DNA from 3 places in the Mesorhizobium sp. B2-5-11 genome. Region 2 is predicted to be linked to each of the others. Evidence: predicted binding sites of a transcription regulator. Region 2 holds the regulator's gene; each other region holds the start of a gene.
The links. The regulator LexA, encoded in region 2, represses DNA repair genes until DNA is damaged. The targets are predictions, from matches to a motif close to TGTTCNNNNTGTGTTCNG.

Region 1 (2,267 bases), 1.1 Mb from region 2:
CCATCGAAGAGTAAGTTTATTCAATGGCGGGCGCGCGGTCGCCCATCCGTGACGACGATGTGCATCAGGTCGGATAGCGGCCAGGACATGATCCTGGCCGCTTAGGATGCGGCGAAATGTGCCGACAGCCGAAAACCCGTCTCAATAATAGAAGCGCTCTTCGGCAATCTTGCCGTTCTTGACCGTGTACAGGCCAACCTCGTCCATGGTGACACGCTGGCCCGTGGCCTTGGGCGTTATGTCAAATGTAAAGCGTACGGCGAACTGGTCGCCGTTGACATAAGGGCCCTCGACCGAGCCGCCATGGACTTCGTTGTTTTCCTGCCACCACTGGCCTTTCTGCTTGACGGCGTCCTTGCCGCGGCAGACGGCCATCGGCCCCTCCATGGCCTCATAGCTGACGATGTCGTCGGCATTGTATTTCTCGGCAGCACTTTCGTAGTCACCGCGCTTGAGAAGCTCCGTGAAATCCTTGGCAATTTCCGTGTTGGTCATGTGTTCCTCCTGTTCAGACGCATTGCAAATAGGGAAAGGTTGGCGGCCTGCCATCGTCGTGCCGTCTGGTAGCTGACATGCCATGTCAGGATGATGGACCGCGCGGACTATGTGAGGACGATGCAGGCTCTCACATGGCGGGCAGTGCATCGTCCTGGCCGGTCAGCCGCCAACGTCCGGGCTGCTTGTAGGCGCCCTTCCCAATGAGACTGTGGATCAGCACAAAATCCCGGACAGTCCAGCCGATCGGGTCGATCGACCGCTCGCGAATGCTGGGGACGCCCACTTCATCACGAAGCAATGTAACATGCGGTTCGATGGACCTGGTGAGAAAGGGTTTTAGCGGGCTGTCCGAGATCACCGCCGTCAGGTCACGCCAGAACTTCTGCAGCGACGGATTGCCATCGCTGCCGCGCAGGACCAGTGCACCACCGCCAAAAGCCGACAGGCGATCGAACGAGACCTCGAAGGGCTTTGCAACGATCATCGATCCGATATGACAGGCGGCCTCTGCCAACTCCTGCGGGTACTCCTCATGGTCGCCGAGGCCGACAAGCGAGATGTGGATGTGATTTTCCGGAACCAGCCAGCCTTGCAATCCGAACTCACGGTTCAAGGCAATGGCCTTTCGCGCGAGACGACCAGCAATCGCGCTGCCGACGAGGATGGCAAAGAACAGCCGGTGGAAATGCTTCCCGGCCTGTTCCCATCGGAAAAAGGCCTGGCCGTTCTTCGCGGTTCCGAATGCGGGTTGCCCACTCACTGATTTCGTCCGCCCATTGACTCAGGTTGGGCATATTAGAACAAAACGAGAACATGTGCAAGCCGGAAAAATGACGCAGGCGTCGGGACTCCCGCACCGCCGCATGCATTCAACCCCCGAAGGAGTGCTTCCTTGCGGTACGCCAATCGCCGACGACGCCGGCAGACATGGCGCCTGGCTCACCACAAACGGGATAGACCTTTGACAGGAATCCGGTGAAAGTGCCGCGCCGAACCAGCGAGCCGCATTTTTGATGATCAGAGGACCGCACGCATGACAAACCCGATGCATCTGCCCGCCGAAGGCCTTTTTGTCGGGCGCGCCAGAAGCAGCGACGCCGCGCATCCCCTGGTGGTCACGGTGCGTGATGGCACCGTCTTCGACATCACGTCGAGCACGGCGCCGACCGTGCGCGATATCTGCGAGATGGCCGATCCGGCCGGTTATGTGCGCTCGGCCAAGGGCAAGCCGATCGGCTCGCTCGATGATATCGCGGCCAACAGTTTCGAGGCCGCGCGTGATCCGGCAAGGCCCTATCTCATCTCCCCCGTCGACCTGCAGGCGATCAAGGCCTCGGGCGTCACCTTCGTCGTCAGCCTGCTGGAACGCGTCATCGAGGAACAGGCGCGCGGTTCGGCGGAAAAGGCCGACGCCATCCGCGCCGACATTGCCGGGCTGATCGGCCACGATCTGTCCAAGCTCAAGCCCGGTTCACCGGAAGCGATGGAGATCAAGGCCAAGCTCATCGCACGCGGCGCCTGGTCGCAATATCTGGAAGTGGGCATCGGCCCCGACGCCGAGATCTTCACCAAATGCCAGCCGATGGCCTCGGTCGGTTTCGGCGCCGATGTCGGCCTGCATCCCGTCTCTACCTGGAACAATCCGGAGCCGGAGATCGCCATGATCGCCGCCTCAAGCGGCAGGATCCTCGGCGCCACCATCGGCAACGACGTCAATCTGCGCGATGTCGAAGGGCGCTCCGCGCTGCTGCTCGGCAAGGCCAAGGACA
Region 2 (2,267 bases):
TTTTGCTCATGGTCGCGATGTTCCTCGGTGAGAAGAGCGCCCTGGAAACGGGCCGGCTGTTTTGCCGCCCGGGCAAGGGCTGGCCGCATAGAGGCGCAAGAACAGGGTGAACGCCCGGTTCGATCTTTGCTCGATTTCCGCCCGAGGCAGTTCCTCGAGCACCCCAACGATCCGGCGAACCTGGAGATCGCCGATCAAAAGACTGATGTAGATGTCGGCGGCTTCGGCAGGATCGTCACAGGCGATCAGGCCGGCCCGACTTGCGGTTCGAAGCAGGTCGCCAACAAGCGGCATTATGGTATTGCGGCCGAATTGCGCGATCGATTGGCCAAGCGTGCCTGTATCGTTGACGTCGCCGGCCGCGGCGCGATTGAGCGCCACCGCCTTGTCGCCCGTCACGAGGGTCAGCAGGACTGGCCCGAGCAAGTTCAGGGTTTCGAGCGGATCGCGCGCCTGGTGAAGGGCGTCCTCCAGCAGCTTCCTTGCCTCTCCCGCATTGGCTTCGATCAAGGATCGAAACAGGGTCTGCTTGTTGCCGTACCAGTTGTAGAGGGTTTCGTTCGAGGCCGATGCCCGCTTGGCGATAGCAAGCAGGGAGGCGCTCTTGTAGCCGGTTTCCCGGAGCACCGCATAGGCGGCCTCCTCTATCCGTTCGCGTCGCGCGGCCTGCTTCGGCGTGGTCATTGGTGTTCCTCTTCGAAAACCGTACATTATTATACGGTTTCGTCAAGCGAACGGGAAGCAAGGAGCGAGCGAACGCAGCCCATCGCGACCAGTGGTGGTGCCTCGTCGTTTTCCGGCGGGAAGTTGGCATTTTGGTTTCGTTTCGTTCACGAGCCGCAGGGGTTTCTAATCCGCCCAAACGCACCCCGCACCTGCCGGTCACCCAGCTTGCAGGCATGTGCCAAGAGTGGAGACCGGTCGGGCCACAGGCCATTAACCAAAATAGTTTCAAAGGGCCCGGGAGCGCATTGACGACGGACCGCGCTGGCAGGATGCTGGCTGCGGGAGGGCATTTCGTTTCCGTCGCCTTAACAAATTCATTAAACTTTAAATGGTTGCGGAACACAACTGGAACAGATAGTGTTTGTTCTGGGTTTGTTTTCTGATTCTGGTTCCAGACCCTTTGTGCAATGCCTTTGGGGGCCGCCATGCTCACGCGCAAGCAACATGAACTCTTGATGTTCATCCATGAACGGCTGAAGGAAAGCGGCATTCCGCCGTCCTTCGACGAGATGAAGGAAGCGCTGGACCTCGCCTCCAAGTCGGGAATTCATCGGCTGATCACGGCGTTGGAGGAGCGCGGCTTCATTCGCCGCCTGCCCAACCGGGCGCGCGCGCTGGAGGTGCTGCGCCTGCCGGACTCGATCGCGCCGGGTCTTAACGCGGCAAAGAAGTTCTCCCCGAGCGTCATCCAGGGCAGCCTCGGACAGGGCAGCAGCCCTAGCCGGCAGATCAAGCCGGCGACGTCTTCGCGTCTGCCCGCTGCCGGCAATGACGACGATGCGGTTTCAGCGGTGTCGATCCCGGTCATGGGTCGCATCGCAGCGGGTGTGCCGATCGACGCCATCCAGCATCAGACGCATTCCATTTCAGTGCCGCCTGACATGATCATGGGCGGCGAACACTATGCGCTGGAGGTCAAGGGCGATTCGATGATCGAGGCCGGCATTTTCGACGGCGACACGGTCATCATCCGCAATGCCGACACCGCAAGTCCCGGCGAGATCATCGTGGCCCTGGTGGACGAGGAGGAAGCAACGCTGAAGCGCTTCCGCCGAAAGGGTGCTTCGATTGCGCTCGAGGCTGCCAATCCGGCCTATGAAACACGTATTTTCGGACCGGACAGGGTCAAGGTGCAAGGCAAGCTGGTCGGCCTGATCAGGCGCTACTGAGCGGGGTCGGCGGTGGGCTTTTCGGGTTTACGGTAAGGCGGCAGTCCCCTTGCCTCGCGTGAGAATTTCCGCTGTTCGTGCCAAGGCCGATATGGCCTGTCGACGGCAAAGCTGACCCGTGCCGGTGCCGTCGCCGATTGCTGGTCGAAGAAGACGGCGGCACTTCCCTTACGAGCGAGCTGCCGCTTGGTGATGACGAGAACCAGCGGATTGTGGCAGGGATCGTAGCCCGCGGGGTCGTTGATGACGATCAGATCCGCATAGGAGCAGGCCCTCCAGGCGTCCTTGCGATCCTCCACCTGCGCGATGATCGCCCCCGAGGTATGCCGGGCCATGCACAGGCCCGTGAAGCAATAGAAAGGCGCTCCCGCC
Region 3 (2,267 bases), on a different contig from region 2:
GAGACGAGGATGTCGTCTATATCCTTGGCCGACTGGGCAAAATGGCCCTGCAATTTGCGCACCCGCTCGTCGACGCGCGAAACATCCTCCATCAGCCGGATCACCTCGCCCTGGATCAGGTGTGCCTGCTCGCGCATACGGGCATCCTTCAGGATCGCCTGGATGACCTGGATCGACAGCATCAGGAGCGACGGCGAGACGATGACGACGCGGGCGCGGTGCGCCTTCTGCACCACCGCCTCGAAATTTTCGTGGATCTCGGCAAACACCGATTCCGACGGCACGAACATGAAGGCGGTATCCTGCGTCTCGCCCTGGATCAGATATTTATCCGCGATATCGCGGACATGCACCTCGATGTCGCGGCGGAAGGCCTGCGACGCGACCTTCTGCTGTTCGGCGCCTTCGGCGGCGCGGATGGCGTTCCAGGCTTCCAGCGGAAACTTGGCGTCGACGGCAAGCGCCGGCGCGCCGTTGGGCATCTTCACCAGGCAATCGGGACGGCTGCCGTTGGACAAGGTCGCCTGGAACTCGTAGGCGCCGTGCGGCAGACCGTCGGCGACGATCGCTTCCATGCGCGACTGGCCGAAGGCGCCGCGCGTCTGCTTGTTGGAGAGGATCGCCTGCAATTGCACGACCTGGCCGGCGAGCGACTGGATGTTGCCTTGCGCGGTGTCGATGACGGCCAGCCGCTCCTGCAATTTGGCCAAGCTCTCATGAGTGGATTTGGTTTGCTCGGTCATGGTCTGGCCGAGGCGGCCGGTCATGGCATCGAGGCGCTGGCCGATCGATTGCGTCAGTTCCGCCTGCCGCGCGCCGAAGACTTCCGCGATGGCGCCCATGCGGCCCTGCATCTCGGCTTGGCTTTGCAATATGCCGGCCATCCGCGCCTCGGCGTCGCGGGCATGGTCGGCGGCTTCGGCAGCGGCCACGGCGCGCGCCTTGGCCGAGCGCCACAGCGCGACGACAAGCGCCACGAACAGGCCAAGAAACACAAAGGCCCCGAACGCCAGCGCATGGCCGAGCGTGATCGTGGTCGCGCCAAGCCGGGCGACAGGTTCCGAAAGGATGGATGTCAGGTCGTTCATGCACACAGCATAGACGATTCGGCCGGCCAGCACAGATCAAAACGTGAACGATCCCCCGGCGTACCGGTTGACGCCCTTTATTCAAGGTCTTAGGTGAGACGCCATGCCGATCAAGCCGCTCATCATCCTTCCCGACCCCATCCTGCGCCAGGTTTCCAAGCCGGTGGAGCGCGTCGACGCGCCCTTGCGCAAACTGGCCGACGACATGCTGGCGACCATGTATGACGCGCCCGGCATCGGGCTGGCCGCGATCCAGATCGGCGAGCCGCTGCGCATGCTGGTGATCGACCTCGCCAAGGAGGACGAGACGCCGGCGCCGCATGTCTTCATCAATCCCGAAATCCTGGAAAGCGCCGACCAGCGCTCCGTCTACGAGGAAGGTTGCCTGTCGATTCCCGACTATTATGCCGAGGTCGAACGCCCGGCTTCCGTGCGGGTCAAGTATCTCGACCGCGATGGCAAGCTGCAGGAAATGGAGGCCGAGGGGCTGATGGCAACCTGCCTGCAGCATGAGATCGATCATCTCAACGGCGTGCTGTTCATCGACCACATTTCGAAGCTGAAGCGCGACATGGTGGTGAAGAAGTTCAAGAAGCTGGCCAAGGACAAGGCTCCGGGCAAGCTGGTGGGATAGGGGACAATGCCCCTTCGCGTCATTTTCATGGGGACGCCGGAGTTTTCGGTGCCGACATTGCGCGCAATTGCCGATGCCGGACATGAGGTCGCGGCCGTCTACACGCAGCCGCCGCGAGCCGCCGGCCGGCGCGGCCTTGAGCTGACGCCGTCGCCGGTACAGCGCGAGGCGGAACGGCTGGGCATCGAGACGCGCACGCCGACGTCGCTCAAGGGCGAGGCCGAACAGGCAGCTTTTCGCGCGCTGCAAGCCGATATCGGCGTGGTCGTGGCTTACGGCCTGCTGCTGCCCAGGGCGGTGCTTGAGGCGCCGCGACTGGGCTGCATCAACGGCCATGCCTCGCTGTTGCCGCGGTGGCGCGGTGCGGCGCCCATCCAACGGGCGATTATGGCGGGCGACAGCGAAACCGGCATGATGGTCATGCGCATGGAAGAAGGCCTCGACACCGGCCCGGTGGGGCTGGTTGAAAAATGCGTCATCGAACCCGATATGACCGCCGGCGATCTGCATGATCGATTGATGAGCGTCAGCGCCGCACTGATCGT

Region 1: FJ490_RS01125 (2'-5' RNA ligase family protein) is a predicted target of LexA. The motif match lies at 1,295-1,312, and genes of this name have one in related genera.
Region 3: FJ490_RS10735 (DNA recombination protein RmuC) is a predicted target of LexA. The motif match lies at 1,121-1,138, and genes of this name have one in related genera.

Annotation. Positions count from the first base shown of each region.
Region 1 is NZ_VFUK01000001.1:242,228-244,494, reverse strand. Features, by position in the region: gene FJ490_RS01130 (nuclear transport factor 2 family protein) at 142-495, opposite strand; gene FJ490_RS01125 (2'-5' RNA ligase family protein) at 626-1,111, opposite strand; gene FJ490_RS01120 (fumarylacetoacetate hydrolase family protein) at 1,532-2,267, shown strand, end outside.
Region 2 is NZ_VFUK01000001.1:1,335,246-1,337,512, forward strand. Features, by position in the region: gene kynU (kynureninase) at 1-10, opposite strand, end outside; gene FJ490_RS06840 (TetR/AcrR family transcriptional regulator C-terminal domain-containing protein) at 7-684, opposite strand; gene lexA (transcriptional repressor LexA) at 1,152-1,895, shown strand; gene FJ490_RS06850 (ComEC/Rec2 family competence protein) at 1,889-2,267, opposite strand, start outside.
Region 3 is NZ_VFUK01000002.1:707,704-709,970, reverse strand. Features, by position in the region: gene FJ490_RS10735 (DNA recombination protein RmuC) at 1-1,088, opposite strand, end outside; gene def (peptide deformylase) at 1,192-1,722, shown strand; gene fmt (methionyl-tRNA formyltransferase) at 1,729-2,267, shown strand, end outside.